Regions from separate parts of the Lysinibacillus sp. GW247-5R2A genome, predicted to be linked through region 3. Evidence: riboswitches for the same ligand, from Rfam matches in the RefSeq annotation. Region 3 holds a riboswitch; each other region holds the start of a gene.

Region 1 (7,446 bases), on a different contig from region 3:
TTTTTATTTATACATTAAAGAACGATCAAAATCCTTATGAACAATCCAATTTATTATCTAATGATACGAACAAGTTAACTGCCCAAGCACAAAATAATTGCGTGCTTGGGCTTTCCCTTTTCTTAAGAAATCTTCATAAATATTCTCTCTAATTATTAATAATTTCCATTTACAATAATGAAGGTCGACATTACTGGGAATTCTCTCATCTGGCATATAGATTTGAAAATCATCATCAGAAAAAGGAGCATCACACCTTGGGAATTACTGAAATCATGAGCAACATCAAAATTTTGATGCTGCCCGTCATCATAATTATTGGCCTTGAATTTTTACTAATTGGACTTTATTTCTTTTATTATCAAAGACGACGATCCAATCACCAAAAACAAATTCCTGTAAAGAAGCTTCTGCTTGGCGCAATTTTTATCGGATATATTGTCTTTGTTTTGGAGCTAACAGTGATTGGTCGTGGCACTTCGCATTTCATGCAGTTGAACCTTCAGCCATTCAGTGGTTATATAGACGCGTGGAAAAAATACTCTTTACGCGATCTTCAGAATTGTCTATTTAATATTTTGATGTTTGTGCCATTAGGAATATTTTCACCTTTATTTATGGCTAAATGTAAAGAGTTTAAGTGGCTTCTTCTAGTAGTGGTAGGTGCAACAGCCTCCATCGAAACGTATCAGGCACTTTCAGGAGCGGGGATTTTCGAGCTTGATGATTTAATCAATAACTCACTTGGCGGTATTATTGGCTACCAATTATACAAACTTATCGCTTCTATTGCCCTTAGCAAAAAGGTAAAGGTGAAAACTCTGATTGGAAGCCTTGCCATACCTCTGTTGATGGGCTTAATTTTTATCGTTATGAACATTGTCTACGCCCAACAGGAATTTGGTCATCTAGCAATAAACGCTTATACAAAATCAAAAATGTCAGATGTTCACGTATCCACATCATTGGAATTAAGCGCAGCACCCATCGTTGCTCCTGTCTATAAAAAAATCATTCAAGAGGATGATGTACAAGACCTATTACAGCAGAAATTAGGATTATCAGAGATGAATGCATCTGATACCACGGACAATGACGAAACGCTAGTGGAAGATAAAAATGGGATCGCGTATACATTGATTACAAATCATTCAGAGGGACAATGGTGGTTAACCGAGAATAATTATACGCCGGAGCAAACTTCAGCTGTAGAGCAAGAAGAAAAGGCGAAGTCATTGATGGATGAACTTTCTATACTACCTCACGATGCAGAATTAACTGTACAGGAGAATGGTGAATTTGAATGGACCTTACCAGACCGTCCTAATGTAACTAAAGATTACTGGACTGGAGATGTCAGTCTTGGCCTGAAACCGGATGGTCACATTTATTCATTAACCTACAGTCTTCATGAAAATCAATTTATACGAGAGATAAACATACTGTCTCCTGCAGAAATATATGAACGAATAAAGGAAGGCGATTTCCCTCAAATAAAGTATAACGCACTCGTACAGGAGGAAGACCTAATTATAAAAAAAGGAGACCAAATTGAGATTGAATCGATTGAGCTTTCGTATATGTATGATACAAAAGGCTTCTATCAGCCTATATACAATGTTTCTGGCAAGTTCAACGACAACGATTGGTTTACTTTAATTCAGGCAAGAAAGTAATAGCTCGTTCCAAATACTTAAGCAAAGCCCAGGCTCCAATTAATTGAGCAGCTGGGCTCTTTTATGTTCGACTGTAAGGGGCTCCCCCATTTTGAATGAGCTATCCCCTATCCCCCTAAAAAAGTAGACCACTACTATTATTCTTCACCTAATACTATTAGCGTTTATTGTCTGGTTCTTATTGAAATTTATTAACTTTAAAATAAAGTAAAGCCGTTGATTTCCAGCTTTCCATGGGCGGGGTCGAGTTGCTCCCCGCCCTTCGTTCCAATCTGGAGTGGATATTAACTTCACCACCAAAAAATGCTCCCCTTAGATAAACAGATTTTATTTTTTAATCTGTCTACCTAATAGGGAGCATATCAAACTACTCGATAGCTTTTATCTACTGTCTGAATGTAAGGTTTAGGCTTTCTTTTTTTTCGGATACCCAATGAATATCGCTATCATACCACAAATACCAATAAGAATTGGGTAGAAAGAGTACGGCAAGATACTCACTGGCGAAATTTTGGCTACGCTTGCGGCTACAAGGAATTGGGCTCCGTATGGGAGAAGACCTTGGACTGTACAGGAAAAAATATCTAAAATACTTGCGGACTTTCTCGGCTCAATCTCATACTGGTCAGCAATATTTTTGGCAAGCGGTCCCGCAATTAGGATAGCAATTGTATTATTGGCCGTAGATAAATTAGTTAGACCCACAAGACCAGCTATACCAAATTCAGCACCCTTCTGCGATTTAATCCTGCTCGTTACAAGACGGAGTAAAAAGTCAATTCCCCCATTAAATTTAATAACCTCCACCATTCCAGCTATTAATATAGCCAGAAAGGCGATTTCATACATCCCTTCCATTCCTTCACCAATCTTTTGTATAAGGCTCATTATGTGATAGCTGCCATCTGCTAAGCCAACAGCACCGGCGAGAACAATCCCTAATGCAAGAACGAGGAAAACATTCATTCCAGATAACGCTAAAATAATAACTAAAACATAGGGAATAATTTTTATCCAATTATAGCTTAGATGCTCTACTTGGGCTGTCCCCCCGGATGTCATAAACCCTAAAATAATACTTGTAATAAAAGCTGCCGGCAATACAATCCAAAAATTGACCTTAAATTTATCCTTCATTTGCGCGCCTTGTGAACGAACGGCGGTAATAGTAGTATCTGAAATAAAAGATAAATTATCACCAAACATCGAACCGCCTACAACCGCTGCCATCACTAAAGCAATAGGTAGCTCCGTAAGATCGCTTATCCCAACCCCAATTGGCGCCAGCGCGACAATTGTCCCCACTGATGTACCCATAGATAGAGAGATGAAGCAGGCAATGATGAATAAGCCTACGACAAGCAGGTTTTGCGGTATAACCGATAAAGCAAAGTTAACAGTGGAATCTACAGCACCCATCCCCTTCGCTACCTCAGAAAATGCCCCTGCTAATAGAAAAATAATAACCATCAGCATGACATTTAAATTTCCGGCACCTTGGCAAAAAATATCAACCTTGCGGGAAAACGATTCTTTTCGATTCATGGCTAGAGCTACAGCACCCGAAATGCTGATGGCTACAATGACAGGAAAGGCATAAAAATCACCCATTATAATCCCTGAACCAATAAATAAAATCATAAAAATAACAAATGGGATTAGCGCCCATGGATTCTCTTTCTTCATTGTCTACCTCCAAAAATTAAAAATCGGCCATACTTTTTATTTTTTCACCATAAAAAAGACCTCATCTTGAAATAACAAGAAGAGGCCTTATAGTTAAAACGCTCCTCTTATCTATCAAGAACATTGCTTGCTGGATTTGGCACAGTAACTTAATAGTTCCGCTGCCGAGATTTCATCGGGCCAGTCCCTCCATCTCTCTTGATAAGAAGAAAAAATATTATATTTTTGACACAATATTAAAATACTAAAATAAAACATCCATAATTGCAACATGTTTTTAATTGTAAAAAATCCCTAGCGTTATTATTAAGTGTGAAATTCAACTTTTTATACGAATACGAAGCTTTGAATGGACACATAGACCGAAAATATAAATACCCCGACTAAAAACCAACCATATAATTTTCTCTCTCTCCGAAATTCATTAATTCCTAATGTTAACATAAATAAACCTAGAAAAAGGATCATTAAAAAGTTTAGCCGATAATCATGTGTCATAAATCCGTAAATGGAAAGCGTGATGCCTATTATTGATAAAATAATTTGTACTGTTTTTAACAAAACGATTCCCCCTTTTTGCTTGAACGAATACTTACAGTTATCTAAGCTTTTTTGAATAAACAAATTCTATGATGGGTGTGATGACAAATGTAAGCCCAACAACAAAAATCAAGGGATAATTTTTCATGTCATTTAAATTGGATACACCCTCTGACACAAGTAAAATTAAACAAGCTACGATCATTAAAACATAATAGCCAATCTTGGCACTGTGTGCTTCAATATGTTTATCTAGTTCATCTTTATCTTCTTTAATACCATTATGATTACCCGAATTCAGCCAATTGAACAAAAAGGATAAGGAAATAAAGCTAATTATTATAGAACCCCCATCAATTATTCCGAAACGAACCCATCTATACAGGGTAAAACTAACAAATGCACAAAAAAACACAATGACTATAAGACCGATTAATTTTTTTGATTGATTCATTCTCTTTTTATCCTCCATAGTGACCTCTAAAAATATCACGATTTCAATATTGATAGATACAACTTTCAAAATCCAATAATACCCATACAAACAATCATCTGTCAAATTCAGTTCACTCAGAAAATCCACCACTATACATCAACCGATTGGTGTTTGGCTAGTAGTTTCTGCACCGACTGCAATCGGTTGGTTCGCAGCGGTTGGTGGAAGTATAGTAGGTATAACTATTGGACATTCAGCAACTGAAGGCATACTTCTCTTCTTCTTTGGATGTATTATCGCTTCAATCTTTTCGGGGGCTAATCCTTTCATATTTAAGTAGCATCGGTGGTAAAATAATGGGGAAAAGGCTTATGCAAATAGTTTCATTTATTTCAGGATATCTCTTTTTGTACTTTACTGTTTATGTATTCTTGAATGGTTTTGAAAAGCTATTATAGGGGTGACAACCATGGTTAGAAGAAGATAGCTAGCCTCCTAGGTCACCAAGCGTATGTAGGAGGCTATCTTAATCTATAGGAGATGTTTACACGATGAAGCAAAATAAATATGATGATATGCAATTCTTTTCTGCTTACGAAAAAATGCCCCGTTCTGTTCAAGGGCTGGACGCTGCTGGAGAGTGGCATGTATTAAAAACACTTTTACCTGATTTGAAACATAAACATGTGCTTGATTTAGGATGTGGTTTTGGGTGGCATTGTCGATATGCGCGCGCACAACAGGCAAAATCAGTGATTGGTGTAGATATATCTGAAAAAATGCTGGAAAAAGCTGAGGAAAAAACGGATGATCCTTTTATTTCCTATTTGAAAATACCGATTGAGGACATTCAGTTTTCCGCTTCTCAATTTGATGTTGTATTAAGTTCCCTAGCTATTCACTATTTACAAAACTTTGAAGCACTATGCAAAAAGGTTTATACCTATTTAAAACCTGGCGGATCGTTCGTTTTTTCAGTGGAGCACCCTATTTTCACATCCCGTCATGAACAGGATTGGTACAATGATGAACAAGGAAACCGACTGCATTGGCCAGTGGACCATTATCAAACAGAAGGCATGCGCGAAACAACCTTCCTTACTGAAAATGTCATTAAATATCACCGTACATTATCCACTTATATGAATGATCTAATACAGGTTGGATTTACAATACGTGCTGTGAAGGAACCTATGCCATCTGAGGAAATGCTACAAACTATTCCAGGTATGCAAGATGAACTACGAAGACCTATGTTTTTAATGATGGTGGCAGAGAAAAAATAAGCGTTTATCTGCGTGATTATATGTGTCCCATTAGCACATTTCTCTGCTTTATATTTTGGGGCAGCATCGCTACAGTTGCATGATGCCTGCCAAATACTGAATAGTGGTAATAGAGGGCTAGATTGTCTCATAAAGTAATTCTCTGAAAATCTCAGATAAAACAAAAAACCAGATGCTCCTCATAGAAGAGCGCCTGGTTTTATTGTGAAAGTGAATCTTACTAATTTACTTAGTTTTGATTCGTATTAATACTACGCTAAGTTGAGGCGTGGAACAAGTTAAAATATTTTCCATTCAATTTTTGGTAGGAATTTATGTTTTTTCGGGCAGGAGTTACTCATGTCCTATAATTTTGCAAGCAGGAAACTAACAAAAAAAAGACTAGATACCTACATAAATTATGTAAGCTCTAGCCTTTTAAGTGAAAGTGAATCTTACTAATTTAATATTGCTTAGCTTTAGATTCATTTATGAATACGAATAAACAGCTAAAAGGTTTCATTATTTGTCGTATTTTTTCGTAAAAAATAGGATTACCCGCACAAAAAGACCAGGAAGTCACGAAATAAGTGAATCCTGGTCCTTTTGTGAAAAGTGAATGTTACTAGCTTGCTTTAGTTTTTTGTATTCTACTAATGAGGTAGACGGTTGATGTTGCAATAAGTTACATAAAATTTAAAAATATTTTAATCGATTACTTGAATGGCAAAATCAAATACACCCTCTGCCCCATCAGCAGTAATGATGGAAATGCTATACACCCCTTCTGACATTGTATAGCTACCCTTTTCCAGTAACGTTGAATATTCTGCTCCTGCATTTACGGTTTTTTGAGCCCATAGTTTAGCATCTGCATTATAAATTTTTAAGCTAAATGGTTGTGTCCCCTTATTCTTTATATCATAGTGAATATCAAATTCTTGTGGAGAATGATTGCTGTAAAAAGAGTTATGAAATTCACCATTTGCAGTAGTAGCATTCACATAATTCAGTGGAAGTTTATGATGCATATCCATTTCCTCAGTGCTTGTCCTTGCCAATACTCTTTCCTGTAGTTGGGAATCTTTTCGTTTACTTGCATCAAATTTATCCGATGACTTTGTAGAGATGTTGTCGCTACCAATTAGGGCCAATTCAAACATCAGTACAAGTAAAATGAGTAATTTCCATATTTTCAGAGCGCCCACCTCCACTTACAAGTAATACCTAATTAGATATTATTTTACCATTTAACTAATCACCATTCAAATTGCTATCCACAGATAAAAACTTGATAAAAAAAGTTATTTATGCTATAATTTGCATTTAAAACACTATCTTATATAATAGGATTCTCCTGGCCAGGGGAATCCTATTTTTTATTGTAAGGAGTGTTTAGATGAAGAAGCAGGAATCTAGTATAACTTCATTAATAGCCGCCTTTAGCAGAGCCCACCATAGCCAATTTGATACGCTGAAAATATTTGATGATTATCTAGCACAGGATTTAATCTCCAAGGATGAATTTCAGAGCATTGAAGACAATATGGTGCAAGGTATTGAATTTTTCAATAAGGAAATTGCCGAAAAATATAAAGGCAATTCGAGAAAATTATTAAAATGGATTACGCAAGTTCAACTAGCGCCGACTCCCTTGGCACGTGCCGCATACTGTGAAAGGGTCTTACAAAACGAAATACAGCTCGGTGTTGAGCAATATGTTATTTTGGGTGCTGGTTTGGATACATTCGCTTATCGACACCCCCATTTAGAATGTGTATTAGAAATATTTGAGGTTGATATCCCAGCCACACAAGCATTCAAAAAACAAAAATTACAAGAA
Region 2 (7,446 bases), on a different contig from region 3:
GCTAGAGGTGTCTACTCTGGCTGAAAACCAAGCACTGGATGGACGTGAATGTTTAAAGAAACAATCATTAAATATGCATAATATTATTCAATCTCTTCATGATATAGAAGAAAATATTGAACAATTGTCTGATATGTCGAAGGAAATGGAAACGATTATGAGTGTCGTTACCAATATTGCCAATCAGACCAATTTATTGGCCTTAAATGCCGCTATTGAAGCAGCCCGTGCCGGAGAAGCAGGGAAGGGGTTTAGTGTAGTAGCTGATGAAGTACGTAAATTATCCATTCAAACAAAGGAATCTGTCACCGCTGTTGCATTATTGTTGCAAAAAACGAGTGAACGCACTGGGAAATTAGAGCAATCTCTCATTCATATCCAAGATGAAGTGGCATCTGGTGAGGATAATATGTTACACACAGAAGGACAATTTACAAATATAGTAGGGGCAATGACAGAAGCAAAAGATCAAAATGATTGCATGGCGACGAAAATACAAGCAATCGCAGGTATATTAAGTGGGCTGGGTAGTTCTTTTACTGAAGTAACGAACTCAGCAGAAAAATTAGCTAGCTTTGCTCAAAATTTAAAAAGCTAGATCACTAGTAGCTATATTAAACACTATAGTACTCATTATAATGTGTGTTTAGTAAGCATAATTCTTGGAGCTAGAGTTATCTCACAGTTGAGATAGCTCTATTTTTGCTAAATTTGTAAAGGGTTTAACGTAATTTTCAATGAAAATAAGTTTATACTGTAGACAGAACTAAAAATAGGGGCGGTTGACTATGAAAACAGTTGTTGTATTAGGTGGCGGTATTACTGGTTTATGCACAATGCATTATCTACAACGCCAAGTGAAGGAAAAAAATTTAGATGTTCAGCTAGTGCTCGTAGAAAAAAATACATATTTAGGTGGCAAACTATATTCAGCCTATGAACAAGGTTTTATTATGGAAACTGGTGCTGACTCTATCGTAGCTCGCCATAAAGGTGTAATGGAGCTAGTGCAGGAGCTAGACTTTGAAGATCATCTCGTTTACAACGAAACAGGTGTATCCTATATTTATACAAATAACGAGCTGCACGCCATTCCAGCGGATTCTACTTTCGGTATACCTATGAGTGTGGCTTCACTTGAGGAAAGTACTCTTATCTCTGATCAGGCCAAACAAGAAGCTTTAAAAGATTTAACTTTACCCAATGCAGATTTTACAAAAGAAAGCTCGATAGGGGAATTTTTAACTTATTATCTTGGCGAAGAGCTTGTGGAAAATCAAATTGCACCTGTTTTAGCAGGTGTCTATTCTGGTGATTTACATCAACTTTCTATTGCCTCTACTTTACCTTATTTAATTGACTATAAAAATGACTATGGAAGTATCATAAAAGGTTTTGATGCGAATCGTGAGCAATTTGTTAAAGCTGCTAATAAAAAATTTATTTCATTTCAAAATGGATTATCCTCTTTAATTGAGCGATTAGAACAGACATTAACAGAGGTAGATATCATTAAAGGGGTAGCCACAAATCATGTCCAAAAAATGGGGAACCAGTATTTGATTTCATTAGCAAATGGTCAAAACATTGAGGCGGATTATGTTGTTCTAGCGCTACCGAATGAAGCGGTTCAAAGTATATTACAGGACGACTCCTTAACACATTATTTTGATCAGTTTACTACAGCTTCAGCCATTACTATTTATCTAGGCTTTGATGTGCCTGATGCAAACTTACCTGCGGATGGAACAGGCTATATTGTATCGCATAATTCTGATGTCACTTGTAATGCAGCAACTTGGACGAGCCGCAAGTGGAAGCATACATCGAAAAACAATCAGCTACTTGTTCGCCTATTCTATAAGAGTATTAATCCGGCGTATGAGCAGTTACGTAAAATGACTGACGACGAATTGGCAGCCGTCGCATTAGAAGATGTTCGCAAAAGCCTAGGAATTGATGAAAAGCCAACTGTTGTGAATGTCACAAAGTGGATTGATCAAATGCCTAAATATGACTTAGCTCACCGGGAAGCGCTGCAAGGCTTACTACTAGAGCTGAATGAAAACTATCCGAATTTATCGATAGCGGGTTGCTCGTATTTTGGAGTAGGTATTGGTGCTTGCATTCAAAATGGGAAAAAAATTGGTGAAGAGCTTGCCGAGGAACTATCCAATTTCTAAGTTTTTAAACGAAAAATTTCTTTGTTATGTGAAATAGTCTTGACTCATTCGTCTGTAAACGATATGATTCTTTTAATTATTTAAAAAATTCATACTTAATAATTCTTATCAAGAGAAGCAGAGGGACTGGCCCATTGAAGCTTCAGCAACCAACTTTTTGTCAGGTGCTAAATCCAGAAGACCGTTGAGTCGAAGATGAGAAGGAACAATAATGATGAGTCGTTAAAGCCTTCTTTTTATATAAAAGAAGGCTTTTTATTATACAGAAATAGAGGAAGAGAGGCTAGTTTTATGGGATTGCTTGAAAGGTTAAAAACGCATGTATTGACGGCAGACGGTGCAATAGGCACAGTGTTGTATGGCTATGGATTGGAGTATTGTCATGAGGAAATGAATGTTCAGAGACCTGAATTAATTGAAAAGATTCATAGAGAATATATCGCAGCGGGTGCTGATATTATTCAAACGAATACGTACGGTGCCAATGCCATTAAATTAGCTCGCTATGGACTAGAATCAAGTGTCCAACAATTTAATGAAGCAGCTATTACTATTGCCAAGCGAGCAGCAGCGGATGGCGGTCAATTTGTTTTAGGAACGATTGGTGGTATTCGTGGCATTCGTAAAAGCGATGCAACATTAGATGACATATTAGCGACCGTTGATGAGCAGGCAAGTGTGTTACTTGCAGGAAATCCTGATGGTCTTTTACTCGAAACTTATTATGATTTTGAAGAATTAACAGCGACATTAAACATGCTACGCGCCAAAACTAATATACCGATAATTGCTCAAGTATCTATGCATGAGCCTGGTGTTTTACAAAATGGTATGTCTTTAAACAATGCGCTACATGAATTAGAGACTCTTGGTGCAGATATTGTTGGTGTCAATTGTCGTCTTGGTCCATATCATACGATTCAAGCGTTTGAGGGGGTAGAACTTCCGAAAAAGGCATTTATGTCAGCCTATCCAAATGCTTCGCTATTAGATTTAGAGGACGGGCGTGTTGTTTATGAGTCGGAGGCTGATTATTTTGGTCGCGCTGCTGTTGAGCTCCGTGATCAGGGTGTTCGTTTAATTGGGGGCTGTTGTGGTACGACACCAAAGCATATTGCAGCCGCAAAGAAGTATTTAGAAGAGCTATCACCAGTTAGTGAAAAGCATGCGAAGCCTGCAAAGATTGAGATTGTTCGTGATGCCGAGCCAGCTAAATATGAACCACTTCATGAAAAAGTAAAGCGTGAACGCTCGGTCATCGTAGAGTTGGATACACCTAGACACTTAGAAATAGATGGATTTCTGGAAGGGGCCAAGCAACTATATGAGGCAGGTGCCGATGTAGTTATGATGGCAGACAATTCATTGGCATCCCCACGTATTAGCAACATTGCAATGGGGGCTTTATTGAAAAGTACTAATGGCGTACGCCCCCTTACACATATTACCTGTCGAGATCGTAATTTAATTGGTCTGCAATCACATTTAATGGGGTTAAATGCCTTAGGTATTCATGATGTGCTAGCTGTTACAGGAGACCCAACGAAGGTTGGAGATTTTCCTGGTGCCACTAGTGTCTATGATGTCTCCTCGATGGAGCTTATCCAATTAATTAAACAATTAAATGAAGGAGTCTCTTTCTCAGGGAAACCACTTCGGAAAAAGGCTAACTTCTCTGTGGCTGCTGCATTTAACCCAAATGTTCGTGTTTTAGATCGTGCTGTGGCACGCTTAGAAAAAAAGATTGAGCATGGGGCAGACTATTTCATTTCACAGCCTGTTTATACAAAGGAAAAAATTATAGAAATATATGAAGCAACGAAGCATTTACAAGCACCGATTTATATTGGCATTATGCCTGTTACGAGTTATAAAAGTGCAGAGTTTTTACATCATGAGGTGCCAGGCATAAAATTATCTGAAGATGCTTTATCAAGGATGAAAGCATGTGGTGAAGATAAGGGACGCGCCACACTTGAGGGCATTGCAATTGCCAAGGAATTAGTAGAGGTGGCCGCGCAATATTTCAATGGCATTTACCTTATTACACCATTTTTACGCTACGATGTGACATTAGAATTAATGAAATATATAGAGCAATTGGATGAACAGAAAAAAGGGGTAAGTATAAATGGCTAAGCACTTGATAGAAGAACAACTTGATAAACGAATATTAATTCTCGATGGCGCAATGGGAACCATGCTGCAAAATGAAAACTTATCAGCAGATGATTTTGGTGGGGAGGATCTAGATGGCTGTAATGAAAATCTAGTACTTACTAGACCAGATATCATTGAGAAAATTCATCATAAGTACTTAGAGGCAGGGGCAGATATTATTTGTACAAATACATTTGGTGGAACACCTCTTGTATTAAATGAATATGATCTAGGTGCAAAAGCAGAAGAAATTAATAAACGTGCAGTCGAAATTGCTCGTCAAGCAGTTGACAATTACACGACTTCCGATTGGCCCCGCTTCGTTGCAGGCGCAATGGGCCCAACAACGAAGACGTTGTCAGTAACAGGTGGTATTACATTTGATGAATTAGAAGAAAATTTCTTTGTGCAGGCAAAAGCATTGATTGAAGCTGGGGCAGATGTGCTATTGCTAGAGACAAGTCAGGATATGTTAAATGTGAAAGCAGGTACCCTTGGAGTAACACGTGCTTTCGAGGTAACCGGTAAAGAGTTACCTGTGATGATTTCTGGAACTATTGAGCCTATGGGGACTACTCTTGCAGGGCAAACCATTGATGCCTTTTATATTTCCATCGAGCATATTCAACCATTATCGGTGGGCTTAAACTGTGCGACGGGACCTGAATTTATGACGGATCATATTCGCTCATTAGCAGAGCTGTCAACGGGGTATATTAGCTGTTATCCGAATGCAGGCTTGCCAGATGAAGAAGGATGTTATCATGAGTCTCCAGAATCTTTATCGCAAAAATTAAAAGGATTTGCAGAAAAGGGTTGGCTCAATATTGTGGGTGGTTGCTGTGGTACAACTCCAGCACATATTGCGGCTCTACGTGAAATTTTAAAAGATGAAAAGCCTCGTCAGCTACCAGAAAAAACGCATGGTCACGCTGTATCAGGTATCGAGCCACTTTTATACGATGATTCTATGCGCCCGCTATTTATTGGGGAAAGAACAAATGTTATTGGTTCTCGTAAATTCAAAAACCTAATTATTGATGGGAAATTTGAGGAAGCAGCTGAGATTGCAAGGGCGCAAGTGAAAAATGGCGCACATGTCATAGATATTTGCTTGGCGAACCCAGATCGTGATGAATTAGCAGATATCCGTGGCTTTATGCAGGAGGTTGTGAAAAAAGTTAAGGTTCCACTTGTTATTGATTCCACAGACGAAAAGGTTATTGAAGAGGCCCTCAAGTTTTCGCAAGGGAAGGCCATCATTAACTCTATTAACTTAGAAGATGGCGAAGAACGGTTTGATGCCGTATTGCCATTAGTGAAAAAGTACGGTGCCTCGTTAGTTGTGGGAACAATCGATGAAACAGGGATGGCAGTCGATCGTCATCGGAAGCTTGAAATAGCCGAACGTTCCTATCAATTACTAACAGAAAAATGGGGAATGCAACCTGAAGATATCATTTTTGACCCATTAATGTTCCCAGTAGGAACGGGGGATGAGCAATATATTGGCTCAGCACTTGAAACAATTGAAGGAATTCGTCTCATTAAAGAAAAAATGCCCCGTACATTGACGGTGCTTGGAGTTAGTAATATTTCGTTTGGCTTACCACCGGTTGGACGTGAGGTTCTCAATGCTGTATACCTTTATCATTGTACACAGGCTGGTTTAGATTATGCCATCGTCAATACTGAAAAGCTAGAACGGTATGCATCGATCCCAGAAGCGGAAATTAAACTAGCCAATGATTTGTTATTTAATACTAATGATGAAACATTAGCCGTATTTACTGATTTTTATCGTGATAAAAAGAAGGAAAAGACTGAAGCGGATATTCCGAAAACTGTAGAAGGTCGCTTAGCCTACTATATATTGGAGGGGACCAAAGAAGGTCTTATTGCTGATTTAGAGGCTGCGCGAGAACTATTTGAGTCACCTCTTGATATTATAAATGGACCTTTAATGAATGGGATGGCTGAGGTTGGTCGTTTGTTTAATGATAACCAATTGATCGTAGCAGAGGTTTTACAATCTGCTGGAGTGATGAAGGCTGCTGTTGCCCATTTAGAGCAGTACATGGAAAAGAACGAGGAGAGTGCAGGCAAGGGGAAAATGGTGCTTGCTACTGTAAAAGGTGATGTGCACGATATTGGAAAAAACCTTGTTGATATTATTTTAAGTAACAATGGCTATAAGGTTGTAGACTTAGGTATTAAGGTGACACCTGCTCAATTAATAGAAGCTATTCGCAAGGAAAAGCCAGATTTCATTGGATTATCGGGTCTATTAGTTAAATCAGCACAGCAAATGGTCACTACTGCCCAAGATTTCAAAGAGGCAGGAATTGATGTGCCAATTTTAGTAGGTGGAGCTGCACTTTCCCGCCGTTTTACAGAAACAAAAATTGCTGATGAATATGGTGGTCCTGTTATTTACGCAAAGGATGCGATGCAAGGATTAGAGCAGGCCAATTTATTAATGGGTGAAGGCACACGTGAAAATTTCTTAGCAGAAATAGCGGAATCTCGCCAAAAACGTTTAGAGGCAGATGAAAAACGAGCAGCTCGTCCTGTCAAAGAGATTACAATAAAACCTGCCCGTACAGTAAAGGAAGCACCCGTATTTTTACCGGCAGATTTGCGTCGTCATGTAAAGAAGGAATATGCTGTTTCACATTTATATCCATATGTGAATATGCGGACATTGCTTGGGCACCATCTGGGGTTAAAAGGGCAAGTTCAACCTTTACTAGATGCTGGCGATCCAAGAGCAACTGAGCTTAAAGATTTAGTGGATGATTATTTAAAAAGTGATTTATTAAAGCCTTCAGGTTTATATCAATTCTTCCCTGCCCAAGCAGATGGAGATGATGTAATTATTTATGATCCTGCAGATAACAAAACAGAAATTGAACGTTTTACTTTCCCGCGTCAGCAGGTCGTACCTTTTTTATGCCTGGCTGATTTCTTAAGAACAGTAGAAAGTGGAGAAATGGATTATGTTGCACTTATGGTAGTGACAGCAGGGCAAGGAGTTATGGCAAAAGCTCGGCAACTAAAAGAAGATGGTAAATTCCTTGAAAGTCATGCCTTGCAGTCGACG
Region 3 (7,446 bases):
TTTGGCATCATTATATCTAAAATAATTAAATGTACTTCATTATTTTCTAGCTTGTCTATTGCATCTAAGCCATCTGCTGCTTTTATAACATTATAGCCTTCATTTTTTAAATAAATTTCAATACCATCACGAATATCTTGATCGTCATCTGTAACAAGGACTGTTAGTTTCGTCATGATAGACACCTCGCTCTCAAATATAAGTGTACCTTTCAAATCTTAAAATCCAGCTAGTAAAAAAATGAAGAATTTCTTAAGGTTTTAGCTTATTATGAAGCCTTCCTTGCCTCCCACCTATCGTCAATACAACAATGCTGCCTAATAGCATTGCTACACCTAGCCAGGACACGCCACTTAATTGTTCTCCAACTAGAAAAACGCCAAGTATTGCGGCTGTCAATGGCTCAGCTAAGGATAGAGTTACAGCTGTTGATGCATTTATTTTTTGCAAACCGTTTAAGAACAGTAAATATGCTACGCTTGTACACATAATTCCCATAAATAGTATCGTCCATAAATTTTGCATATTTTCTAACCAAGCAAAACCATTAGACAGTGAAAACGGTAGTAAAAATAAAGTACAGAGCGAAAACGTCATAGCAACTGCAGGTAAAGCATCTTCCTGCGCCATTAATTTCTTACTAATATTTGTATAAAAGGCAAAAGATAACCCTGCACAGAGCGCTAAACCAAAGCCACCCATTTGCACAGCTTCTTCCCCATTATTGATAAACAATAAAAGACAGCCCATGATTGCTATCAATGTAGCTATTCCCCAAATAATAGATGGTCGGTTTCTCCATATAATCCATTCAATAATACCCGAAAATACCGGTGCACTTCCTATAGTCGCAACCGTTCCAATTGCTACCCCTGTTAGACGTATTGATGAAAAGAAAAGACCTTGAAAAAGAGCAATACTAGCCGCAGCTAAAATCGTCCATTTCCACGACCAATGTAGAAAATTAATTTTTCGCCCCAAAATTGCAATAGCTAAGAGAAGTCCACCACCAATGGCAGAACGAATAGTGGCGACTGCAATCGGAGATACATTATTATCTAAAAACGTTTGGGCAGTTCCTGTCATCCCCCATAAAATAGCTGCTAACAATACAAATAACGGATTTAACATGTAGCCCCCCCGCCTTCTTCCTTCCAATACTAATCATACATATTTATCCAAAATCAAACAATTATCATTTTTACTTTTTCTTTCATCCACTCCAGTATGCATTCGGTTAAATGGGCGTTATAATGAATACAGATAAAGGAGCGAGTTGTATGTACAAAACAATTGAAGAGACAGCAATTGAACTAGGTATGCCTGAAGAACAAATAATACGCCTAGTCTATGAGGGACGCATCCGTTCCGTTTTCGATGGAAATATGATACTCATAAATAGTGGACAATTTAGTACGTATTTTAATCAATTGGAGCGTATTAAAGAGGAGATTGAAATATGGAGATCTACTCCGATACCAGAGGATATTGACGTAAAAGACGAGGATTAAAAAGCCCACCATTCAATCAATAGATCATTGTTGAATGGCGGGTTAACTTTATAAAATAATAATGATTAAATCGTTACAACAAAGCCTGCCCTTTTCCCGATGATTTCAGCATAATCTTCTACCATCACACTGGCTGTTGGGTACATTCCAGCACCAGGACCTACTAAGGTTAAAGTACCAATATAATTTGTTTCTAATGCAACTGCATTGAACACATCATCGACTGGATAAAGTGGATGTTCTTTATCCACCAGTTGTGGTCCGACCTTTGCTACAATTTTCCCATTAGTTAATTTTTCCACCTCAGCTACATGACGGTAACGTAAACCCTTTTCACATGCCTCATGGACCTGCGAAGCTGAAATACTATCTATACCGATAACTTCTACATCCGCCCAATCAGGTTGTTCTCCAAATGCTAGGGCGCTTAAAATCATTAACTTTTTAAAGGCATCCTGACCAGAAACATCATTATACGGATCTGCCTCAGCGTAGCCTAAACTTTTTGCTTCTTTTAAAGCTGTATCAAATGACCAGCCCTCTGCTCGCATTTTAGTTAAAATATAATTACAAGTACCATTTAAAACACCTTGTATACGACTAACATCATTAACAAGTAATATATTTTTCATCGTTTTAATAACAGGTACTCCTCCAGCAGTTGTCGCCTCAAAGCCTACAAAGACACCATTTGCTTTTGCAAGTTCTTGTAACTCTAATCCACGCTTTGCAAACATGACTTTGTTGGCAGTAATAACATGACATTTATGCTCTACCGCTCTCTTTAAATAGCTATATGCTGGCTCTTCATTCACTATTGCTTCAAATACTACTTGCATGCCTGGTTCAGCCAATACATCATCCATGCTTGTAGTCATCAAATGTGCTGTGCCTAGTACACGTTCGCGGCTAGCATCTGTTACTAAAATTTTCGCTACTTCCAACTCAATGCCTAATTTATTTTTAAGATCTTCTCGCTTTTCATTTAATATATGATAGATCCCTTGACCTACCGTTCCAAATCCTAAAATCGCTGCCTTTATAGTTGCCATTCTTATTATTCCCTCCAACTTACATTCCGCAGTTTCATCAAGCCAAACTCTCCGTGGGGTTGTGCCAAATCATTTGACACCAACCGCAGGCCTTAGCCAACCCTTTATTTTGGATAAATTTTGATATTCAGTACATGTTAGAACATATACAAATTCAAATAATTCGAAATTTAACTTAAAGAAAATTGTAACGCATATATATACTTTACACAAGAAAAATCTTTCTAGGAAGGACATTTGTTTTCCCTAGACGTGCAAAAGAAATCGGTTTCATTCCTTTTACTATACGTTTTTTTAGTTTATCCATAAGATTTGAACAAATATTGACTCTTTACTCTCAAATTATGATGTCTTTCTTCTATTATATATATGTATGTTCAGACACCCATAAAACAGCTAAATAATTTAACTACTATAAAAAAAGGCTCATTCCCTGTAGCAGCAGAGAATGAGCCTAAATATATGAGGGATTATTTAGCTCGCTTTTGAAAGCAATTGAAAACGATATTGTGTTAAAGCTTGTTGAACAATACTAATTTCTTCTTCTGTAAAATTTGGTATTGCATACGTACGTTCTACTAATTGAAATGTACCATATTTCAAATAAAATTCTGTTGCTGGAAGCTGGATGTGGCTCACACCATACTTCTCATATGTCTCATAAACTTCCTTAATCGTATGGCCAATATCATCTGCGCAAACCTGTTCCTGATACGCTGAATGACCGAAAACTTGCTGCCATTTACATTCCACTAATGTAAGGATGTGTTGAATGGATTGATTGTTAACAAATACATGACCTTCATTTAGTTCATAAATTAGATAAGATGCAATGTTTTGCGCACTATAGAGATTACCCATTTTAAACACTCCTTTATCATCAGTTTTTTTGAAGAGTAGCCACTGGCTATGTAACTACTCTCCTATCTATTCAAAAGTGGGGGGAGCACTTATGAAAACATTTACCTTTTCAACGAGGTTTTTCCGTACACTTAACTTAATTCCAAGTATATAACAAGGTTTTAATAAAGTCAATAATGCATATAAAATTACTCGGTATTATTTTTTTAAAAGGTTCTGATAATTACCGGATGAGGTAATTGGTTAATGTAGCACGTTTGACGTATACCAAATGGGGCTATTCGAATGAGAAAATACGTAAACGCTACCACACTCGCCTGTCATTCTATATTAAGCTTCTACTGTTTGTTCTGTTGCTGTTGCCTGAGTAATAGCCTGCTCTAAATCTGCAATGATGTCCTCCACTGCCTCTAAACCGATTGATAAGCGAATGAGCGATTCGGTTACGCCAGCTTGAATTAGTTCATCTGCTGATAATTGTTGGTGTGTAGTAGATGCTGGATGGATAATTAGCGACTTGGCATCTCCTACATTTGCCACATGTGAAAACAGCTTTACATGATCAATAAGCTTTCGCCCTGCTTCACGTCCACCTTTAATGCCAAATGTAAGCACTGAACCGAAGCCATTTTTTAAATACTTTTTCGCCAACTCATGTGTTGGAAAATCTTCCAGGCCATTATAATTTACATACTCCACAGATGGGTGGTTACGTAAATATTCAGCCACAGCTAAAGCATTTTCATTGTGTTTAGGGATACGCAAATGAAGCGTCTCTAAACCTTGTAATAGATTGAAAGCTGCATCTGCACTTAATGTTGGTCCAAAATCACGTAACAGCTGTACACGCAGCTTTGTAGCAAATGCTGCAGAAGCTGTATCGATTCCATAGCGTAAACCATGGTAAGAAGCATCCGGCTCTGTAAAACCTGGGAATCGCCCACTAGTCCAATCAAACTTACCAGCGTCTACAACAACACCGCCTAGAGTTGTCCCATGGCCACCTATCCATTTCGTCGCTGAGTGAACTACCACATCTGCGCCGTAGTCAATTGGTGTAGAACCATAAGGAGAAGCAAATGTACTATCGATAATTAAAGGTAAGCGGTTGTCATGTGCAATCTTAGCTACAGCTTCAATATCTAAAACCTTTAAGCTTGGATTACCGTAAACTTCTGCGAAGACAGCTTTTGTTTTATCAGTAATGGCAGCCTTAAAATTCTCTGGGTTTGTTTCATCTACAAAAATCGTTTTAATACCATAATTTGGTAATGTATTCGCGAATAAATTATACGTACCACCATATAAAGAACTAGCTGCTACAATTTCATCTCCTGCTCCAGCTAGATTTAAAATAGAAAATGCAATAGCTGCTGCACCAGATGAAAGTGCTACTGCTGCCGTTCCACCTTCTAATAAAGCCACACGCTTTTCAAAAACATCCACTGTCGGATTCGTAATTCGCGTGTAAATGTTTCCCGCTTCCTCTAAGGCAAAAAGACGTTGCGCATGAGCAGTGTCTTTAAAAACGAAAGCAGTTGAACGGTAAACAGGAACTGTTCTAGAACCCGTCACAGGGTCTGGTTCTTGACCGCCATGTAACAGCAGTGTTTCTGGTTTAAAATTTGTCATTGTGTACCTCCATTTGGTTATTTTTTTACGATGGTACCGGAGATGAGGAGGATTTTTCTGTAGAAAACAAAAACCCTCTTCAGCTAAGAAGAGGGTTGCGGTTGCAAGTTTTCCTCCCCTTATCTGCCAGATCCAAGTAAGAATCTGTAGGAATTAGCACCTTAGTAAGTTCATCACCTACTGGTTGCCGGGCATCATAGGGCCTATCCCTCCGCCGCTCTTGATAAGAGTATGAGATTCAATTTCCATCGTTGTTACAAAGTATAAGCATAGAGTTTTTTTCTGTCAACAGCTAAATTTTATTTTTTCCGAAACTTCTGTCTGCTCTTTTACGTAGTAAGAACGCATACACTATTTTAGAAAAAAATTTGAAAGGAGTATTTTTATGGTAAAAGCCGTGATCTGTTTTCTAGTTGTTGGCTATTTGATTGGCTGTATTCACGGCTCTAAAGTGGCACAATTTTTATCCGGGGTTGATTTAAAAAAAGCTGGCCATGGCAATGCTGGTGCCTCTAATGCTACGCTTTCACTCGGCTGGAAATATGGCGTTTTAGTAGCTCTTATCGATATTGGCAAAGGCGTTGTAGCCATCGTCGGTGCACATTTTTATTTAACAGATATAACACATTTAACAGCAGAACAAACATGGCTCCTCACCTACTTGATAGCTGCAGGGGTTATTTTGGGGCATAACTTCCCTTTTTATATGGGCTTCAATGGTGGAAAAGGGACTGCCTCTATTATTGGAATTTTACTGGCGGTTGATTGGAAGATTGGTTTATTTGCACTTATTCTATTTGTTATTTTATCTTTTGCAACGAACTATTTAATTGTTGGGGTATTAGAATTTTACCTCGTTTTTTGTACCGCTACTTATTTATGGATTCCTGGGATTGGCCCGACCATTATTGCCATTCTACTTTTTGCTATTGCTATTATTTTGCATATTGAAAATATTCAACGTTTAATCAATGGAACCGAGCCTAAAGTTACTGCTGCCTTCAAGAAAAAAAATAATATTTCTTAGGAGATATTTGTATTTTTTATGACCACAAATTATCTCTTTAATTACTATTAAAGCTGTAAAACAGACATATTTCGCTTCCTTTCATTCTAAACAATAAATGGACGAATTCTTATCTTAAAAAAACATTATACTGACCGATGTTATGGATAATAACCGTCATTTTTACGTAGAAGGGATGAGAAAATATGTCTTCACCTAAACAAACAACAACGAAGCGTAATTTAAAGCCTTTATGGATTGGGTTGGCTTTCGCTTTATTAATTATCATTATTTTTTTACCTAATAACGGTGAGCTACCTGTAGCTGGACAGCGCGCTTTAGCCATTTTAGCTTTCGCGGTTATCCTGTGGGTAACAGAGGCCGTTTCATATCCTGTTAGCTCTGCAATGATTATTGCACTCGTCACTGTTTTATTAGGACTTGCACCATCCATGGATGATCCAACAACACAACTAGGTACTGCTAGCGCCTTAAAACTATCATTAAGTGGTTTTAGTAACTCTGCCGTGGCTCTAGTAGCAGCGGCTCTTTTTCTAGCAGCAGCCATGCAAATTACCAATTTGCATAAACGACTTGCTCTTTGGATTCTTTCACTTGTAGGAACAAAAACAAAAGCCATTGTTTTCGGTGCTATATTAGTTTCAATTGCCCTTGCATTTTTTGTTCCTTCAGCTACTGCACGTGCTGGCGCAGTAGTCCCTATTCTTCTTGGAATGGTCGCAGCATTCGGTTTACCACGTGATAGTCGACTTGCTGCTTTACTCGTTATTACTTCTGTACAAGCCGTCTCCATTTGGAATATCGGTATTAAAACTGCGGCAGCGCAAAATATGGTTGCTTTGAATTTCATCCAAGAGCAATTTAATGTGAATATTTCATGGGGTGCTTGGTTACTTTATGCTGCCCCATTCTCGATTATTATGTCAGTAGCCTTATTTTTCATTATGATTACGCTTATTAAGCCTGAGACGAGCAATATTGATGGTGGTAAAGAAGTCATCAAGAAACAGTTGGCTGAGCTTGGTCCATTAAAAGCACCTGAGATTCGATTGATCGTTACATCATTAGTTTTACTATTTTTCTGGGCAACGGAAGGCAAGCTCCATCCATTTGATACAACAACGGTTACAATTATCGCCATTGCTGTACTTCTAATGCCTAAAATCGGCGTTTATTCATGGAAGGAAGTTGAACCTCATATCCCTTGGGGAACAATCATTGTATTTGCAGTAGGTATTATGCTCGGAACTATTTTGCTGAATACAAAAGGTGCATCATGGTTATCCGATAAAGTATTTGGTTCACTCGGTCTAGATACTATGCCAATTCTTGCTACAATTGCTATCGTAACATTATTTAATAT
Region 4 (7,446 bases), on a different contig from region 3:
ATTAGACTATCAAAATAGATATATTGGGAGGAATTTATATGACTGAAAAAACAACGGATTTCATTAAAGGCGGCGGATTTTTAATAGAAGATGTGGAATTAGATCGTGTGTTTACACCAGAAGATTTCACTGATGAGCATAAAATGATTGCCAAAACAACAGAAGAATATGTAGCAAATGAAGTTCTACCTGTAGTTGAAAATTTAGAGCACCACGAATTTGAGCATTCAGTACGTCTCCTTAAAAGTGCTGGTGAATTAGGCTTGCTAGGTGCAGATGTTCCAGAAGAATACGAAGGACTAGGCTTAGATAAAGTTTCATCAGCATTAATTGCAGAAAAAATGTCTGTAGCAGGTGGTTTCTCCATCACTCATGGTGCACATGTTGGAATTGGCTCATTACCAATCGTGCTATTCGGTGACGAAGATCAAAAGAAAAAATATTTACCGAAGCTTGCTTCAGGTGAATTAATTGCTGCTTATGCATTAACAGAGCCGGGATCAGGCTCAGATGCTTTAGGGGCAAAGACAACTGCGAAACTAAACGATGCAGGCACACATTATATTTTAAATGGTGAAAAGCAATGGATTACAAATGCGGGCTTTGCAGATGTGTTTGTTGTTTACGCTAAAATTGATGGCGACAAGTTCACTGCCTTTATCGTGGAACGTGCATTCAAAGGTGTTTCTGTGGGTCCTGAAGAGAAGAAAATGGGGATTAAATCTTCATCTACTCGTACACTAGTGTTAGAAGATGCAGAAGTGCCAGTAGAAAATTTATTAGGTGAAATTGGTCGTGGGCATGTCATTGCCTTCAATATTTTAAATATCGGTCGCTATAAACTTGGGGTTGGAACAATTGGTGGATCGAAACGTGCATTTGAGTTAGCAGTACAATATACCAACCAACGTCAGCAATTTAAAACAAAGCTTTCTGACTTCAACCTTACAAAAGAAAAATTATCAACGATGGCTTCTCAATTGTATGCATCAGAGTCCTTAAACTATCGTACTGTTGGTCTATTTGAAGATCGTTTAAGCCAGCTAAGTCCAGAGGAGCAGAAGGAAGGAAAAGTGATTGCAGGTGCTATCGCTGAGTATGCGATTGAATGCTCAATTGCTAAAGTATTTGGATCGGAAACATTAGATTATATTGCAGATGAAGCGGTACAGTTACATGGCGGCTATGGCTTCATGGCTGAATATGAGGTAGAGCGTATTTATCGTGATTCTCGTATTAATCGAATTTTTGAAGGGACAAATGAAATTAATCGCATGATTGTACCAGGTACATTTATGAAAAAGGCACTAAAAGGTGAGCTGCCATTATTACAAGTTGCGCAAAATCTACAGCAAGAGCTTCTGATGCTAATGCCGGAGGATATCGGTACAGAGCCACTAGCTCAGGAAAAATACTTAGTAAAAAATGCCAAGAAGATTGCTGTATTAGCGGCAGGCTTAGCAGCACAACGCTTTGGTGCGAAGTTGGATCAAGAGCAAGAAGTTTTAGTGAATATTGCCAATATCGCTAATCAATTATTTGCAATGGAATCAGCTGTATTACGTACAGAAAAAGCGATTGCTCGTGATGGCGTTGAAAAAGCACATCAAAAATTGCTATATACTCAAATTTTCTGCCAAGAAGCATTTGCTGAAATCGAAAAAGAAGCAAAAGATACAATTCTTGCTACCGCAGATGGGGATGCAGCTCGTATGACTTTATCTGCATTACGTAAATTAACACGTAATAATCCATACAACCTAATTACAAAGAAACGTGAAGCATCTGTGAAATTAATAGAAGCAGAAAAATATATCGTTTAATCGTATAAAAAACGCTAGCTATCCGTAAATGGGTAGCTAGTTTTTTTATTCCAGATAAATTTATGAAAGGAACGGATAAAAATACAAAACCGATGGATAGACTTACGAAAATGAGCGAAGTTCCACCATTCTAAATGATTAAGATGGTATACTACAGAAAAAGACAGCAGAGGAGCATTTTTATGACGATTCAATTTTTCCATTATCCAAAATGTACAGCATGTAAAAAAGCACAAAAGTGGTTAAATGATCATGACGTTTCCTATGAAGAGGTACATATCGTAGAGCAGCCACCAACAAAGGATGAAATAACAGCTTTATGGCAAGCAAGTGGACTACCTTTGAAGAAGTTTTTTAATACTTCTGGCATGAAGTATCGTGACCTTGGTTTGAAGGACAAGCTAGCTGATATGACTGAGGAAGAACAGCTTGAGCTACTTGCTACGGATGGAATGTTAATAAAACGTCCCATCGTAACAGATGGCAAAAAAGTAACTTTAGGGTTTAAAGAATCCGATTTTGAGCAAGCTTGGTTATAACCGTTTTTATCCTTGTTTTTATAGGAGAAGTATGGCACACTGAAAGTGAATATATTACATAATTATGGAGGGGTTTTTTGCATGAGCACACCGAAAGACTTACGTTACTCTGAAGAGCATGAATGGGTAAAAGTAGAAGATGGAAAAGTACGTATTGGTATTACGCACTTCGCACAATCTGAATTAGGAGATATCGTTTTCGTTGAACTTCCACAAGTTGGCGATGAAATCAAAACAGATGATCCATTCGGTAGCGTAGAATCAGTAAAAACTGTTTCTGAATTATATGCACCAATCTCAGGTACTGTAGTGGAAGTAAATGCAGATTTAGAAGATAGCCCAGAATTCGTTAATGAATCACCATATGAAAAAGCATGGATGATCGTCGTGAAGCCTGCTGATGCGTCAGAAATTGATAAACTTATGACAGCAGAACAATACGAAGAGATGACTGCAGAATAAGACAAGCCATAATCAAAAAACGTCGGAAACTACCGGCGTTTTTTATTATATAATAATGTATAAGTGGGTATGTCTAAATGGAGGTGGCGTAATGTTCGTTGGGAAATGCTTGATAGTAGAAGGACGCTCAGATAAGCTACAAATTGAGCCAATTTTGAACGAGAATGTTACAATACTATGTACGAATGGAACAATTGGAGTGCATCAATTAGAGGAGCTAATAGACCCCTATGAGGGCTGCGAGCTATTTACTTTTTTTGATGCTGATACTTCAGGCGATAAGCTACGCACTTTAATGGACAGACATTATCCGGAAGCGGAGCATTTACGTACAATGCCGACATATAAGGAAGTAGAAACGACACCAAGAAAAGTGTTAGCAATGATTTTACTGCGTGCGCATTTCTCAATCCATCATGAATATATTTTATAAGGTTGCGTGAACTAAATGGAAGAATGGTCAAAAGAGCAGTGGGAATCGGCTTTACAGTCGGGAGAAAAAGCTGCGTTTTATTTATATACACCGATGTGTGGTACATGTGCAGTGGCATCGAAAATGATGTCAATTGTAGAACAACTATTACCTCACCTAAAACTAGGGAAAGCAAATATTAATTTTTTGGAGCAAATTGCTATTGAACATCAAATTGAAAGCGTCCCATGTTTACTTGTCTGTGATGGCGGCAAAGTGACAGAAAAGATTTATGCTTTTCAATCCGTACCATTTTTGTACGAATTGTTAAAAAAATCAATTGACTGAACTTTATTAGCGTGGTAAAGTAACAAATATATTACTAAAACATTAAATATATCGAACTCTTATAAAGAGCGGCGGAGGGAAGTGCCCAATGAAGCCCGGCAACCATCACATAGTGAAAAGGTGCCAAATCACTCAAAGATTTTTTCTTTGAAAGATGAGAGAACGGTTCAACGTATAATACGTGACCCCTTCTACTTGTCTATAAGTGGAGGGGTTTTTTTATATAAGAAAAGGAGTATTCGCTATGATACAGCTTCAAAATATAACGAAGAAATACAAAACAGCAAATGGCGAATTAACGGCAGTCAAAGATGTTAACCTTACTATTAATAAGGGTGAAATTTTTGGCATTATCGGCTATAGTGGCGCTGGTAAAAGTACGATGATTCGTTTACTTAATGGTTTAGAGAAACCAACAGCAGGAACAGTAACGGTGAACAATCAAGAATTTTCTTCGATTAAGGGTCAGAAGCTTAGAGCAGCTAGACAAAAGGTTAGTATGATTTTTCAACATTTTAACCTACTTTGGTCACGAACAGTTGCAGAAAACATTGCCTTCCCATTAGAAATTGCAGGTGTATCAAAAGCTCAACGTGAGGCACGGGTGAAGGAATTGATAGCACTTGTTGGCTTAGAAGGTCGCGATCAAGCATATCCATCGCAGTTGTCTGGTGGACAAAAGCAACGTGTAGGGATTGCACGTGCCTTAGCAAATAATCCAGAGGTTTTACTATGTGATGAGGCAACATCTGCACTAGACCCAGAGACAACAGATGCGATTCTTGATTTACTGGTAGATATTAATGAACGTTTAGGGTTAACGATTGTCCTCATAACACATGAAATGCATGTCATTCGCAAGATTTGTCATCGTGTAGCCGTGATGGAGGCAGGCGAAATTGTAGAGCGTGGGGAAGTATTGCAAGTTTTCCAGGCACCTCAGGCAGCCATTACTAAGAAATTTGTAGCCCAAATTACAAATACAAAGGAAACACAGGATACAGTAGAACAAATCAAAGCAAATTATCCAACTGGACAACTTGTCAAATTGATTTTTGTTGGTGAAAAAACAGAACAGCCAGTTATCTCACATTTAGTGAAGCAATTCGATGTGGAAGTAAGCATCGTACACGGGAATATTTCTCAAACGAAAAATGGTGCATATGGTACCCTCATAGTCCAAATTGATGGGTCGAAAGCAAATGTGACTGAAGCTTTAAGCTATTTAAATACAGTGGAAGTACAAACGGAGGTGATTGCAGATGCTAACTAATCTCTTTCCGAATGTAGACTGGGATAGCATGTGGCAGGCTACGTATGAAACATTATATATGACGGCCATTTCTACAGTTATTACATTTATTCTTGGGTTAGCCATTGGGATCGTCCTATTTTTAACAAGTCCCAATCAGTTATGGGCTAATAAAATTGTTAGCTTTTTAACAGGGTCACTCGTTAACATTTTCCGCTCTATCCCATTTATCGTGTTAATTATTTTATTAATTCCATTTACTAAGTTTTTATTAGGTACAATCCGTGGAGCTAATGCTGCTTTACCTGCTTTAATTATCGGTGCGGCTCCGTTCTATGCGCGTATGGTATTAATTGCGTTGCGAGAAATTGATAAGGGTGTTATTGAAGCAGCGCGTTCAATGGGGGCTAAAACAGCCACAATTATTTGGAAAGTTCTGATCCCTGAATCATTACCAGCACTAATTTCGGGGATTACAGTTACGGCTGTAGCACTTGTTGGTTATACAGCAATGGCAGGGATAATTGGTGCAGGAGGTCTTGGGAACTTAGCCTTCCTAGACGGGTTCCAAAGAAATCGCCAAGATGTGACATTAATGGCAACTATTTTGATCTTAGTAGTAGTCTTTATTATCCAATGGATTGGTGATTTCATGACAGAAAAAATTGATAAACGTTAATAAAACTGAGGTTATTCCGGTTCTTGCCGCTAACATATTTTCATCAAAATAAAGGGAGTGTCATAAATGAAAAAGGTATTAACAGGATTATTTTTATCAATACTTGTACTAGCTTTAGCAGCTTGCGGTACTGATAAAAAAGAGGATGCAAATTCAGCATCTGGTGATAAAACAGATAGTAAAGAAAACGTTACTTTAACAGTGGGAGCTTCTAATACACCACATGCTGTAATTTTGGATAAAGCAAAACCTATTTTAGCTGAGAAAGGTATTGACCTTAAAGTAGAAACATATACAGACTATGTGCTACCAAACCAAGATTTAGAATCAAAAGAATTGGATGCAAATTACTTCCAACATATTCCGTATTTGGAGTTACAAATTAAAGACAATGGCTATGACTTCGTCAATGCTGGTGGTGTTCATATTGAGCCAATCGGTATTTACTCTAAAAAATATAAATCTTTAGAGGAACTTCCTGAAGGTGCAACAATCTTACTTTCTAATTCGGTATCAGATCACGGTCGTATGCTGTCATTACTAGAAGCTAAGGGCTTAATTAAATTAAAAGATGGTATTGATAAAACAGCAGCAGAAATTAAAGATATAGATGAAAATCCTAAAAACTTTAAATTCGATGCGAATACAGCACCAGAAATGCTTGTACAAATGTACGAAAACGACGAAGGGGACGCAGTACTGATCAACTCTAACTTTGCAATTGATAATGGCTTAAACCCAATCGAAGATGCGATTTCTCTTGAAGATAAAGAGTCGCCATACGTAAACATCATCGCAGTACGTGCGGGTGATGAATCAAGACCAGAAATTAAAACATTATTAGAAGTATTAACGTCAAAAGAAATCCAAGACTTTATTTTAGAAGAATGGAAAGGTGCAGTAGTACCTGTTCAATAATTTTAAAAAAGGGTACGTAAGTAGTGAAATACTGACGTATTCTTTTTTTTTAGTGAATTTTGACAGCATTCGGATAGTGACTATTTACAAGTTGTCGATTTCCGAGGAAATAAAAATGGCTATATAAAATAGTTACAATAGCTCATGGAATGTCTATTCGACGTGTTTCAAAGTATTGTTCTACCTAATCCCTTCAGTATCGGTGAAAACCAATACTGGAGGGATTTTTTTAGAGATTTCAAAAAAGGAAAAAATGTTAATTTTCTATTTATTAACATTCTTCAGTGTCGCTTCCCAACTTTTTCATCTACACTAATAAAGCGACTCTAAATATATTTACTAAATATCTGAATAAATAATGAACTTTTTTGTTCTAAATACTAATAAAGTAGGCTTTTTATCGTGAATGAAGGAATTATTTAGAAATTGTTTAGTTGTAAGTAGTACTATATAATTGTTAGAAAAGTTTTTTTGTGAAATGTAGATTTTATTCATCTATTTTGACTAAAAAAATCATACTTAAGTATGTGGAGATGAAAGGGGTTTGGTGAAAATGGCAATGAGAAATGGCCTATTACGTTGCAGAATATTATGCATATATAAGTAGATGAATAGATAACGAAAAAACGGCGATAAAAATTACATGAAAGTTAAGCCAAAGGAGTTATTGTTATGACGATAAACACGAAATCAATGAGCTCAGCTTTATTAAATAAAATTCAAACAAAAAAAGCGACAATTGGGGTAATTGGCCTTGGCTATGTAGGTCTACCATTTGCCATTGAAATTGTTCAAAAAGGTTTTCATGTTTTAGGCTTTGATAAAAATCAAGAAAAAATCGCCCTGTTGCAAAACGGTGAAAGCTATATAGCTGATATCCCGAAAGAAAATATACAGTTACTATTAAAGGAACATCAATTTGAAGCAACCTATGATTTTTCCAAACTTTCTTCTGTTGATGTTGTCATCATTTGTGTGCCAACCCCTACAACGGAGGATGGTACTCCTGATAT

The links. A riboswitch is a leader RNA that binds a small molecule or an ion and turns the genes downstream of it on or off. The one in region 3 is predicted to bind S-adenosylmethionine.
Region 1: linked by a shared signal. The riboswitch ahead of AC07YC_RS05570 (Na+/H+ antiporter NhaC family protein) and the one ahead of AC07YC_RS18320 (O-acetylhomoserine aminocarboxypropyltransferase/cysteine synthase family protein) in region 3 are both predicted to bind S-adenosylmethionine.
Region 2: linked by a shared signal. The riboswitch ahead of AC07YC_RS20035 (bifunctional homocysteine S-methyltransferase/methylenetetrahydrofolate reductase) and the one ahead of AC07YC_RS18320 (O-acetylhomoserine aminocarboxypropyltransferase/cysteine synthase family protein) in region 3 are both predicted to bind S-adenosylmethionine.
Region 4: linked by a shared signal. The riboswitch ahead of AC07YC_RS15030 (methionine ABC transporter ATP-binding protein) and the one ahead of AC07YC_RS18320 (O-acetylhomoserine aminocarboxypropyltransferase/cysteine synthase family protein) in region 3 are both predicted to bind S-adenosylmethionine.

What each region holds. Positions count from the first base shown of each region.
Region 1 is NZ_JBWKZL010000002.1:367,866-375,311, forward strand. It holds gene AC07YC_RS05560 (DUF554 domain-containing protein) at 1-18, shown strand, start outside; gene AC07YC_RS05565 (VanZ family protein) at 276-1,676, shown strand; gene AC07YC_RS05570 (Na+/H+ antiporter NhaC family protein) at 2,082-3,362, opposite strand; SAM riboswitch class I at 3,467-3,570, opposite strand; gene AC07YC_RS05575 (DUF3953 domain-containing protein) at 3,690-3,923, opposite strand; gene AC07YC_RS05580 (DUF2178 domain-containing protein) at 3,961-4,356, opposite strand; gene AC07YC_RS05585 (class I SAM-dependent methyltransferase) at 4,890-5,624, shown strand; gene AC07YC_RS05590 (hypothetical protein) at 6,311-6,817, opposite strand; gene AC07YC_RS05595 (class I SAM-dependent methyltransferase) at 7,003-7,446, shown strand, end outside.
Region 2 is NZ_JBWKZL010000015.1:26,200-33,645, reverse strand. It holds gene AC07YC_RS20045 (protoglobin domain-containing protein) at 1-598, shown strand, start outside; gene AC07YC_RS20040 (protoporphyrinogen oxidase) at 789-2,183, shown strand; SAM riboswitch class I at 2,286-2,385, shown strand; gene AC07YC_RS20035 (bifunctional homocysteine S-methyltransferase/methylenetetrahydrofolate reductase) at 2,475-4,322, shown strand; gene metH (methionine synthase) at 4,315-7,446, shown strand, end outside.
Region 3 is NZ_JBWKZL010000012.1:111,684-119,129, reverse strand. It holds gene AC07YC_RS18345 (response regulator transcription factor) at 1-176, opposite strand, end outside; gene AC07YC_RS18340 (DMT family transporter) at 253-1,131, opposite strand; gene AC07YC_RS18335 (MerR family transcriptional regulator) at 1,281-1,511, shown strand; gene AC07YC_RS18330 (homoserine dehydrogenase) at 1,577-2,563, opposite strand; gene AC07YC_RS18325 (hypothetical protein) at 3,038-3,424, opposite strand; gene AC07YC_RS18320 (O-acetylhomoserine aminocarboxypropyltransferase/cysteine synthase family protein) at 3,755-5,056, opposite strand; SAM riboswitch class I at 5,173-5,286, opposite strand; gene AC07YC_RS18315 (glycerol-3-phosphate acyltransferase) at 5,442-6,083, shown strand; gene AC07YC_RS18310 (DASS family sodium-coupled anion symporter) at 6,269-7,446, shown strand, end outside.
Region 4 is NZ_JBWKZL010000009.1:135,957-143,402, forward strand. It holds gene AC07YC_RS15005 (acyl-CoA dehydrogenase FadE) at 39-1,823, shown strand; gene AC07YC_RS15010 (arsenate reductase family protein) at 2,006-2,362, shown strand; gene gcvH (glycine cleavage system protein GcvH) at 2,444-2,824, shown strand; gene AC07YC_RS15020 (toprim domain-containing protein) at 2,916-3,257, shown strand; gene AC07YC_RS15025 (thioredoxin family protein) at 3,273-3,584, shown strand; SAM riboswitch class I at 3,641-3,745, shown strand; gene AC07YC_RS15030 (methionine ABC transporter ATP-binding protein) at 3,829-4,857, shown strand; gene AC07YC_RS15035 (methionine ABC transporter permease) at 4,847-5,515, shown strand; gene AC07YC_RS15040 (MetQ/NlpA family ABC transporter substrate-binding protein) at 5,582-6,433, shown strand; gene AC07YC_RS15045 (nucleotide sugar dehydrogenase) at 7,106-7,446, shown strand, end outside.